DNA from 3 places in the Paenibacillus sp. JT31N7 genome. Region 2 is predicted to be linked to each of the others. Evidence: riboswitches for the same ligand, from Rfam matches in the RefSeq annotation. Region 2 holds a riboswitch; each other region holds the start of a gene.
What was found. Region 2 has a riboswitch for cyclic di-AMP ahead of AC58P5_RS12125 (3D domain-containing protein). Riboswitches for the same ligand answer to the same signal wherever they lie in the genome.
Positions count from the first base shown of each region.

Region 1: it holds a riboswitch for cyclic di-AMP, as region 2 does, so the genes downstream of both, AC58P5_RS17305 (hypothetical protein) here and AC58P5_RS12125 (3D domain-containing protein) in region 2, are expected to answer to the same signal.
Region 3: it holds a riboswitch for cyclic di-AMP, as region 2 does, so the genes downstream of both, AC58P5_RS17085 (CAP domain-containing protein) here and AC58P5_RS12125 (3D domain-containing protein) in region 2, are expected to answer to the same signal.

Region 1 covers NZ_JCAUAT010000003.1:585,845-589,116, reverse strand. Annotated here, with positions in the region: gene AC58P5_RS17310 (L-lactate dehydrogenase) at 1-335, opposite strand, end outside; gene AC58P5_RS17305 (hypothetical protein) at 409-1,281, opposite strand; cyclic di-AMP (ydaO/yuaA leader) riboswitch at 1,284-1,416, opposite strand; gene AC58P5_RS17300 (DoxX family protein) at 1,670-2,209, opposite strand; gene AC58P5_RS17295 (hypothetical protein) at 2,272-2,478, opposite strand; gene AC58P5_RS17290 (acyltransferase family protein) at 3,069-3,272, shown strand, end outside.
Region 2 covers NZ_JCAUAT010000002.1:402,934-406,205, forward strand. Annotated here, with positions in the region: gene AC58P5_RS12120 (polysaccharide deacetylase family protein) at 1-900, shown strand, start outside; gene AC58P5_RS12125 (3D domain-containing protein) at 948-1,892, opposite strand; cyclic di-AMP (ydaO/yuaA leader) riboswitch at 1,904-2,093, opposite strand; gene AC58P5_RS12130 (hypothetical protein) at 2,359-2,580, opposite strand; gene AC58P5_RS12135 (manganese catalase family protein) at 2,959-3,272, opposite strand, start outside.
Region 3 covers NZ_JCAUAT010000003.1:539,982-543,253, reverse strand. Annotated here, with positions in the region: gene AC58P5_RS17090 (M42 family metallopeptidase) at 1-519, opposite strand, end outside; cyclic di-AMP (ydaO/yuaA leader) riboswitch at 1,072-1,207, shown strand; gene AC58P5_RS17085 (CAP domain-containing protein) at 1,213-2,004, shown strand; gene AC58P5_RS17080 (Dabb family protein) at 2,527-2,817, opposite strand; gene AC58P5_RS17075 (DUF6382 domain-containing protein) at 2,891-3,272, opposite strand, start outside.

The sequences.
Region 1 (3,272 bases), on a different contig from region 2:
CCGTTAAAAATGTCGACGTTGCGCTTAAGCAGATCGAGACGGGTTTCCCCCTGCTTCTGCGCGACGCCCGCACAAACAATGATAATATCGGCACCTTCACAGTCGGAATAGTCACCCGCCCACACTTTCACCCTGCCCGTAAACGGCAGGCCGTGATTCATATCCAGTGCGTCCCCGTTCGCTTTCGCGTGATTATAATCGATGAGGACAAGTTCGGACATCCGCTCTCTGAGCAGCAGGGTATAAGCCGTGGTGGAACCGACGGCACCCGTTCCGATGACAACGATACGTGTTTTTTTAAGTGATTCCAGGTTTTCGAATTCATTAGCAGACACGAGAACCTCTCCTTTCAGGGGAATTCTGGTATTATTGTAGGCGAACTTCCCCCCAAAAAGCAAACGTCCCGCCCTACAAAACGACAAAATAAGCCCGGGACTCCTCGAAAAGCACCGACTGATCCAGCTGAAATCCGGTGCCGGCTATCCGCTCGCAAGCTTGCAGAGGGGCAAGGCGAGCCGGTTCGGGATAACGGCCCTCTTCCAGCCAGTCCGCTCCCAGCACCGCTGCGGTATGCTCCCATAAGCAGCAGGCCGGACCGATCAAATAATCTTTATGCATCGCGAGCGTCATTCCTTCCTGCCGCAGCATGCACGCGCTGCGCAGATCATCCAGCAGAGAGCTGCCGCAGCCGGGGTGAATCTCCCGCTCAGCCCGGAAGAACATGTTTACGGGAAATTCCCCTTCCGTCGCTGCAGCGTGTTCACAGCGCTCTACCTCTCCGCTGCGGGAAGGAAAGCGCGTTTTCGCGTCAGACCGTAATCCGTCTTCCGCACTCCGGACAGCTGCCGTTTGCGGGCGGAGGGAGCTGACGCCGGAACGGCTGAAGCTTCCGTTATTCCCGAAGCCGCCAAAGCTTCCGAGAATGTCGACAAACGGTTTGCGCTGCGACCGGGCCGTCAGATCGAACAATGCCATTTCTACCAGATCCGCTTTGACATTCCCCCAGAGAACGCGGTACAAGCGAACGATATCAAGCGCCTGCGCCACCGTGCTTTTGGGGAGGCGGTACAGAAATCGCGCCCATTTCACAAGATCGAAATACTTCTCATCGACGGACATCAAACATTCTCCCCAGCCTGTCTCTCCGCCCTCGTCCGTGAGTTTCAGAAGCCCGTATCTGCAGTTCTCGAGCTTTCCTTTGGCATGATGGTAACAGCAGGGTACATCGAATTCAAACAGTTCAATCCGGATAATTCGTGAGTCCATTTCTTCCTTTTCCACTCCTTTTCTCCCAATGACGCTTGCGAGGTTAGCTGCCGGGTTCGGATTTGAGAGGCCCCTACGGAATAAACATTCCGATTCACCCCAGTTCGTGGGTCCCCCGCTTCTCGTTCGAGAATTAAGCGCGCAGATGAAGATGATAGTATGGCCACCGCCGGCGTCCGGGCATGCTGCCCGAAGCCTGATCCGACGTACCATGAGAGTATGTTACTCCCGCGAATCGGGCCTGTAAACAAAACGGCGGACAGCCCTCTGCCATTCTGTTCCATGTAACCCTATTCATTTAATCGTTGCTTCTTCAAGCTGATTCCAGCTCATTCTTTCTCCGTTTAACAAAAAAAAGCCCCGGATATCCGGGGCTTTTGCTTGGATCGCGTCTATCGTCCGATCAGATGTGGGCGCGTGTCTTGCCTCCACCGAGGGTCGGGTTTGCGCCGTGGTCTCCGCGATGGCGAAGGAGCTTGCGGAGGTAAGGAAGGATGTAATAGTCGGCTCCGAACTTGCCGGCGTTGGCTCCGGCGGCGATGACGATGACACCGAGCAGGATCATCCAAGGGTTGGTGCTTACAGTACCTGCGAAGAGGAACATGAAGTTCATCAGAACCCCGAAGAATGCTGCCGCCGTTGTCAGTGCGCCGAGGACAAGACCCAGTCCTACCAGAAACTCTCCGAGCGGAATCAGTACGTTAAACAGTTTGGCGTTCGGCAGTGCAAAGTTTTCCAGGAATGCGGTGAAGGTCGGATAGACCAGCTCATTGGTCGCTTTATCGACAATCGGCTTCGTTACCGCGCCTTTCAGAAAGCCAGTGGCGTCAAACCCGCCTGTCAGCTTGTGCCATCCTCCCGTGATCCATGCGTATCCGAGATAGAAGCGGAGGATTAGCATCAGACCTGCCGCATAGACGTTCGTTCTTAACCAGTTAAACATATAAATTTCCCCTTTCAAGCTGCGTATTCTGTATGATGATGATCTTGCGTGTTTCCGTTTTTTTAAAGCCAGTACTGCTCGATCAATCCGCATTCCGCTTCCAGAGGAAGAGGAAGTCCGGTTTTGCCGACCGCTTGCATTCGGACGATTTGCCCTGCCTGCACACAGTCGAAGCATAAATCCTTATAACCCTCAGGGTGCGGTTGAAGCCGGGCGCCGCATGCCTCGCAGTGTGCGGGAGCCGCGTTTACAAGATGAAGGGCGGTCATGATATTCGCATCCTTTCGTAGTTCGCTATTTTATTGTGAATATTTTCACATTCTTGGCCGTAAATAGCTTTCTTCCCCTTCCTGAATCAATCAGGAAGTTCGGATGAGCCGGCGGAGCCGTCAGCTCTGGATACCAGAGGCTTTAACCGGCAGTCTTCGCAAATCCAGGCGGATTTGATTTTTTTCACGACCGGAATACCGGAACCACACTGCGGGCATCTTCCTTGTTGGACTTGCGGGTCAGCTGTCTCTTTCATGGCTCCTTCACCTTCTTTCGTGTGTTGTTCTCTCTTTCTGACTTTAGTATAGTCCTCTCCGCGAGGAGTGTATGTGATATTAATCACACTTAGCCCGAAATAAGTGATTATAATCATGTTCTAGCATTCTTCATAATGAAAGCCGTTACTTAATAAGGGCATGTGAATAATATCACAATCTATTAAAAGAAGAAGTTCTATACTTTCTTTAGAAAGCCATCTTCCCGTAACAGCCGCATCCAGGCAGGTTTGGCTGCTTGCGTTTCTTCTATAGAAACTAAGTAGAGAACAATCAAAACCTAAACAAAATTTGCACAAAGCGAGATGACCCCTATGCGAAACCCTACAGCCGTCTTTTTTACGAATGTCCGTTTCTTCCTGATCCTGCTGGTCGTTCTGGTCAACCTGCTGCTTACCCTTCCGCCTCTGCCGGAGGCAGCGCAAGCTGTTGTGACTGCCATCTTCACTTTTCATCTGCCGGTGTTCGTGCTGGTAACCGGTTATTTCGCCAAAACATACTGGCAGAAACCCGAAGCG
Region 2 (3,272 bases):
GTTCCAGGTCCGTCATCCGTACCAGGTCCGGCAATATTCCAGCCTACGAAAGATCCGGCGATCCAGAAGAAAAACGCCGCGACTCCTTCGGCATCACCGGCTACTCCGGTCCCTTCGCCTTCCGTACCCGTAAAACCTAAACAAGCAGCCGCTCCTAAACCGGAACCGAAAAAGAAAGACGTTCCCGTTCAGAAGCATCATCAGGAAGCGAACGCCCTTCAGAAAACGGAGCAGCGCAAGCTGAGCTTAGCCGAGATTCATCACAAGTACCCTGCGGTTTTCCGGATGAGAGGAACCTCCCAAGGAAAAAAAATCGCGCTCACGTTTGATGACGGGCCCGATCACAAATATACCCCGCAAGTGCTCGATATTTTGAAAAAGCATCGGGTGAAAGCGACCTTTTTCGTGATCGGGAGCCGCGCTAAGGCACATCCCGAGATTATCGACCGGATGGTGCGGGAGGGTCACGTCGTAGGCAACCACTCGTACACCCATCCTTTTATGCCCAAACTGACCGCCTCGGAATTTTCTTCGCAAATTATGCGTACCCAGGACGTCATCAAACAGTTGACCGGATATACGCCCAGACTTGTGCGGCCTCCTTACGGAGCCATCAATGAAGAGCAGGTACGCTGGATGTCCGACCATCGCCTGATGGTCATGAACTGGGATGTGGATTCTCTGGATTGGAAAGGATTATCGGGCAAGCAGGTATACCGCAACATTGTGACCAAAGCCCGGGCCGGTTCAGTCATACTGCAGCACAGCGCGGGAGGTAACGACAAGCACGATCTCAGCGGTACAGTCACTGCTCTTCCCGATTTGATCCGTTCCTTGAAATCGAGCGGATACAAGCTGGTCACGGTGCCGGAGCTGATGGGAATTTCCAAGGGTCTGTAACGCACAAAAGACGGGAGCATTCGCTCCCGCCTTCTTTTCGGCTCCTATTATTTAAGAATGTACACTTTCACACTTTGATAGCCAAAGTTATTTACTTTCTCCTTGGAGCCCGGAACGAAGATATCGATCCGATTGCCTTTGATCGCGCCGCCGATGTCCGTCGCTTTGGCGATCATTCCCTTGGCCGGGAGGCCCGGGAAAGCATAACCCGTTACATATACGGTGGAGCCAAGCGGAATAACTTTCGGATCGACCGCGATGGTGCCAACGGTCAGTTTGTTGCCGTAGTAATCGATTCCGGCATATCCGCCGTTCTCGCTTGGGTCCGCGGAATAAGCGGATGCCTTGATAGAAAGCGCTTTTTTGTATTGAACCTGTTTGCCCGCCGCGGTTGTCAGCGTCTGCCCGGATTTTGCGGAAGCCGATGCGGCTTTGGCAGCCGGTTTCTTAACGGCCTTATTCTCCGCGCTTTTCTTCGGCTCGGAAGCCTGCGGCTTGCTGCTCTTCTGAAGAGCCCCCGAAGGTTTTATGGAATCCGCTTGGCTTGGCGAAGCCGGTGCCTGCGCCGGAACTTTTAACGTCGCTTTTAAAGCTTTAAGCTGCTCAGGAGCCGCTTCCCCCGCAATTTTCAGCTCGCTGCCTGCCGGCAGGCTAAGCGGATCCGCATCGGGATTTAACGATAAGAGGTCAAGAACGTCCATATTCATTTGGGAAGCGAAGTTCCACATGGAATTTGGCTCGGATAATACCAGAGTTTGATTTTCCGGTGTCAGGAAGGATTGGGCAAGTTCCGAATCGGCTGCTTGTCCTACCGTATCGGCAATGCCGGCGGCGATCTCCTGATAAGATTTGGCCAGTTTCCAAAACATCAGACCGTCGTTTTTAGCCGCTTCCGTTTCAGCCGCCTGCGACTGGAATGCGGAAGATGCCGCCACCACTGCACCTAGTAGCAGAGTAGCGCAAGTTTTTTTCCAATGATGCTTTAAAGCCATAGTTGATGTACGCTCCTTCTCGGTATTGCCTACGAGGTTAGCTGTCGGGTTTGGACTGAGAAGTCGCCCACGCTGTTGCCAGCGATTCACCCCTATCGGACGCCGCAGTCATGCGATACGGTTCCGAAGTAAATCATCCCCCGCACCTCATCCTCCCCTGGAAAATCCGGGAAACGATTGAAGTTTCGGCTCTTTACACAAGCTATCACATACATCTTTAGAAACAAACACACACAAATTGGTAAAAACCGACCTTTTCATTTTTTTAATCCGCCGGATAACCTGCTGCAAAAAGCTGATTCTTCAAGCCTATTTGAAGCCTGTTCCGCCCTTTAAACCGAAAAAATCAAAGGGAGAAAATTAACGTTATGCTCAGCGCACGCTTATGTAATTCTCATCTATTTCTCAGAAAAACCATCATTTATTCACCTTGCGGCCAGGTAATTCATCCCATAGGAGGAAACCTTTATTTGGCGATTCGTTTGCTTTCTCTCGGCTTTTCTTCGATTTTTACGGCTGCCTGGCTTCGTACCGATTCTACAGTCGGACGTTTCTTTCCCTCGTAAATATCATCGAAAGGACGAAACGGCACGTTATCGGACCGGTCAAATTCCTTCGGTTTGCGCAGACCTAATGATGCCGCTAAAAGAACTAACATGCCGATCAGCAGGCTTAATGTAATCCCCATGAATAGCAGCCTCCTTTCGATTCCAAAATCTAGGTTCTATTCCTAATTCTTAAGCAACTTATTCCAGTTTATCATACTTATAGGTAAAATGTGGTATTTATTTGCTTGAAATAGACGATTTTTTTAAGATTTTTCGTAAGTACGACATAATTCTTGCCTATTTCCAGCTTTTTAATAAAAATTCTTACTAGACGCCGACGCTTTAAACAGACTGTTTAGCTATAACTTGTATATAAGTAAGACACCTTCAGAAGGGGAAACGTTCCGGAAAAATTAGCAATCTTATTCAATTTTTCCATATCCATTGACTATCGGTCTTTCCCCGGCTTTAAAATTATCCGAAAAAAGACGGGTTTCCCCGTCTTTTTGTCCAGGCCGCTAGAAAATTTTCTGGGCAGCCCTTTCGTCTTTAAGTATTTCCACCGCTTCGCGGAATCGCATCGAGTGGACGATTTCCCGTTCACGCAGAAATTTCAGGCCATCCTGAAGATCGACGTCGTCCGTCAGATCGATGAGCCACTGATACGTGGCGCGGGCCTTTTCTTCCGCTGCGATATCTTCGTAAAGGTCGGCGATGGGATCGCCCTTGGCTTGAATGTAAGCTGCCGTCCACGGTACGCCGGCCGCATTTTGGTAATACAAAGCCGAATCGTGATTGACGTAATATTCGCCCAGACCCGCGGCTTTCAGTT
Region 3 (3,272 bases), on a different contig from region 2:
AACCCGCGGCTCGAAGGAGACGAAATCCCCGACACGAATTCCCAGTTTCTGCACCTCTTCGCGATTGAAAGCCAGTTCGTCCAGGCGCACTTCCATATTCTCCTCGACGCGCTTGTGGTCTCTCGCATCCGGAAAAACGTGAACCGAAGGCTTGGTCGTTAAAATGGTGCCTTCATAGCTGAGTCCCTGGCGGGTATGAACGCGGCAGTACTCGTTTTCGATGGCGGCCATCATAAAACCGCCCACCGATGTAAGGCGCAGACGCCCGTTGTCCTTGATGGACCGGACCATCGCACCGAGCGTATCCACATGGGCCGAGAGCCCGATCGTGTAATCGCTCCGTTTACCCGGAATCGTGATGATGCCGCAGCCTTTATTCGTCAGTTCCAGCGTATAGCCAAGCTTCTCGGTTTCCGCCTTCACTTTATCCATAATGTGATGGGTGTATCCGCTCGGACTCGGCGTTTGCAAAAGCATGTCCAGCACTTCGAGCAGATACGTTCTGTTTACTTGCTCCATAAACTCAACCTCTCCTTTTTTAACCCGGTGCGAGTAGTGTCGCCCAATCGAACCGTTTAGCGGCATTCTCACCGCCTGAACGGCGGCCGGTTTCCGTTTGTGAGCGCTATGTAAAGTCTTGCTTCTACTTAATACCCCGAAACTCCCTCTATCCATCAGTCCTAAAACAAGCGTCAGTTTTGACTTGCGTGCATCAATTTTCACTCGCAGATAGGCGATGGTTTTATTTTCATGGAAATTTTTGCCGAATACCTTCATTTTAGAAGGAACTCTCCGGTTTAGTTTCTTGCAATATGATTGTAAAACCGGGTTCGGATTCCGAAATTTCCAGGCGGATTCGGCGTGCATTCAAAAGCGCCTCTTACAGGTGATACTACACTGTTTCCCCTCTGTTTTCAAACGATAAACCCGTTTAGCGGAAAACAATCCGGCCGTTACTGGAAAACTTTGAGCGGTGAAATCTAGCAAATCGCATGCTAGGATTAAAAGGCTTCTTCCGGGACGGAGCGCAGCACAGAGCGTCATGCCTGCTGCTCTTCTCAGGCGGAAAGCAAAAAAACAAGGCCGAAGCTTCTACGGAAGCACGGGGGAACCCATTTTTGGGGTGAAGCCATGATGTTCATGGCCGGGTGATTGCTCTTTGACCCGAATCCGTCAGCTAACCTCGCAGGCCGAAAAAGGAGAGATTCTAACTTGAAATCTATCAAAAAAGCAACTCTCGTTGGTGTTTTTGCCCTTACGTCCGTTTTCGCTACAGGCGCCGCATCCGCCGCGCCATGCAACGTTTCCGGCGGAGACACGCTTGCTGCTCTTTCGAACAAATACGGCATTGATCTCGCCTCTCTTCTCACATCCAATCCGCAGCCCAATAATCCGAATTTCATTTGGAAAGGCATGCAGATCGTCGTACCGGCTGCACCTCCCGCCGCGGAAAAACCGTCTGCCGAGACGCCGGTCGCACCTGAAAAGAAACCGGAGGCCCAGAAGCCTTCCGCACCTGCGGCAAAACCGAGCGCTCCCGTGAACACGACGAAACCGACAAAACCGACAACCAAGCCTTCCGCACCGGCTGCTGCTCCGACACCGAAACCGGCTGAAAAACCGGCCGCTTCCCAATCGGAATATGCGGATCAAGTCGTAACGCTCGTGAACCAGGAACGTGCCAAAGCCGGCTTAAAACCGCTTGCTTCCGACAGCGCGCTTGCCGCGATGGCACTGGATAAAGCGAAGGATATGTACACAAATAACTATTTCGATCACAATTCTCCAAAGTACGGATCTCCATTTGATATGATGAAATCTTATGGCATCTCTTATACGTATGCAGGCGAAAACATCGCCAAAGGACAGCGCACACCGCAGGATGTCATGAATTCCTGGATGAACAGCCAGGGTCATCGTCAAAACATTTTGAGCCCGAACTTCACAAAAATCGGAGTCGCTTACTACAACGGCGAATGGGTTCAAGAATTTATCGCGAACTGATTGATTTTGTAAATGCACAGATGCAAAATTTAAATTAAGGCAATAATTTTATCATACGATCCAATCTAAATGCAGCTATGTACATCGGCCGTTCCTTAAATGGAACCGGCCGCTTTTTTTTGCGTAAAAGGCAGGCTGTAAGGAGCCAAATGCCTGGGTCAAAAGTAAGGAGTCGTCATAATGATGCAGGCGTTGGGGAAACTAGGCTGGACGATTTTTTGAAGTAACGCACCTATAAAAAACAATCTATCCATCGCAAACATTAAGATCAGGGGATTCTGTAGTAGAGCTATGATCATTATACGTTATTTTTATATTCTTTCAGATAACAACCTTACTGTGGCATTAAGCTAATCGGAAGGAGAGTTCCGCCGTTGAATGACATCGGAACAAAGGAATTCGCTCACCTTGAGATGATGATCATGACTTTCACGTCGCTTGTACTGTCGGCGGCTAAAACTATAAAAGAACCCGCCGCGATAAACGGCAAGTTCTTACGGATATAACTGATTTTTTGAAAAATTAGCTTTCAAAGTCTACGCATGGAGCAACGCCGTCTTTGGCTTCACCCATATAGGCGAGCACATCCTGATGGACGGGGTGCACATTGTATGCTTTGAGGTCTTCAAGAGAGTTAAACTTGGTGATCAAAACCAGATCATAAGAGCGTTCGGAATGGATTACATCCGCCCCTACTTCGATATGCAGCAGTTCGGAAATTTTACCTTCCATGTTTTGAAGTTTGGCTCTTGCTTGTTCCACGGACTCCGGGCTGCGGTCTTTAAGCTTGAAAAACACGACATGTGTAATCATTGGGCATTCTCCTCTTTCCCGTTTCTTCAACAACCTGTCCATTATATCATTAACGTTACGGGACCGGAACACATCAGCAGGTTCTGAAGCTAAATTCGGTGTGAATGATCCGCACGATATCACCGTCTTTCAAAGCGACCATTTGGTAAGGAATCAGCATCCCGTCGTTTAAAAACGTACCGTTTCGCGAGCCGAGGTCTTTGACCGCGTACCCTTCCGGCGTCCGTAAAAACTGCGCATGAATCCGCGAGATTCCCAGCACATTTTCGATATAGTCGGCATCCCCTTCACCGCGCCCGATTATAAAAGAATCCGTATCGAGCAGAATCGTTTCTTTACGCCCTTCCCGCATAACTTCGAGTACGGGATGACGGAACTTTGCAGGTGGCGGTGCTAACTCTGCTCCGAGAAAAACCGTCTCGTCTGCGGTCGTCACCGCAGATAAAGGAGGAGCC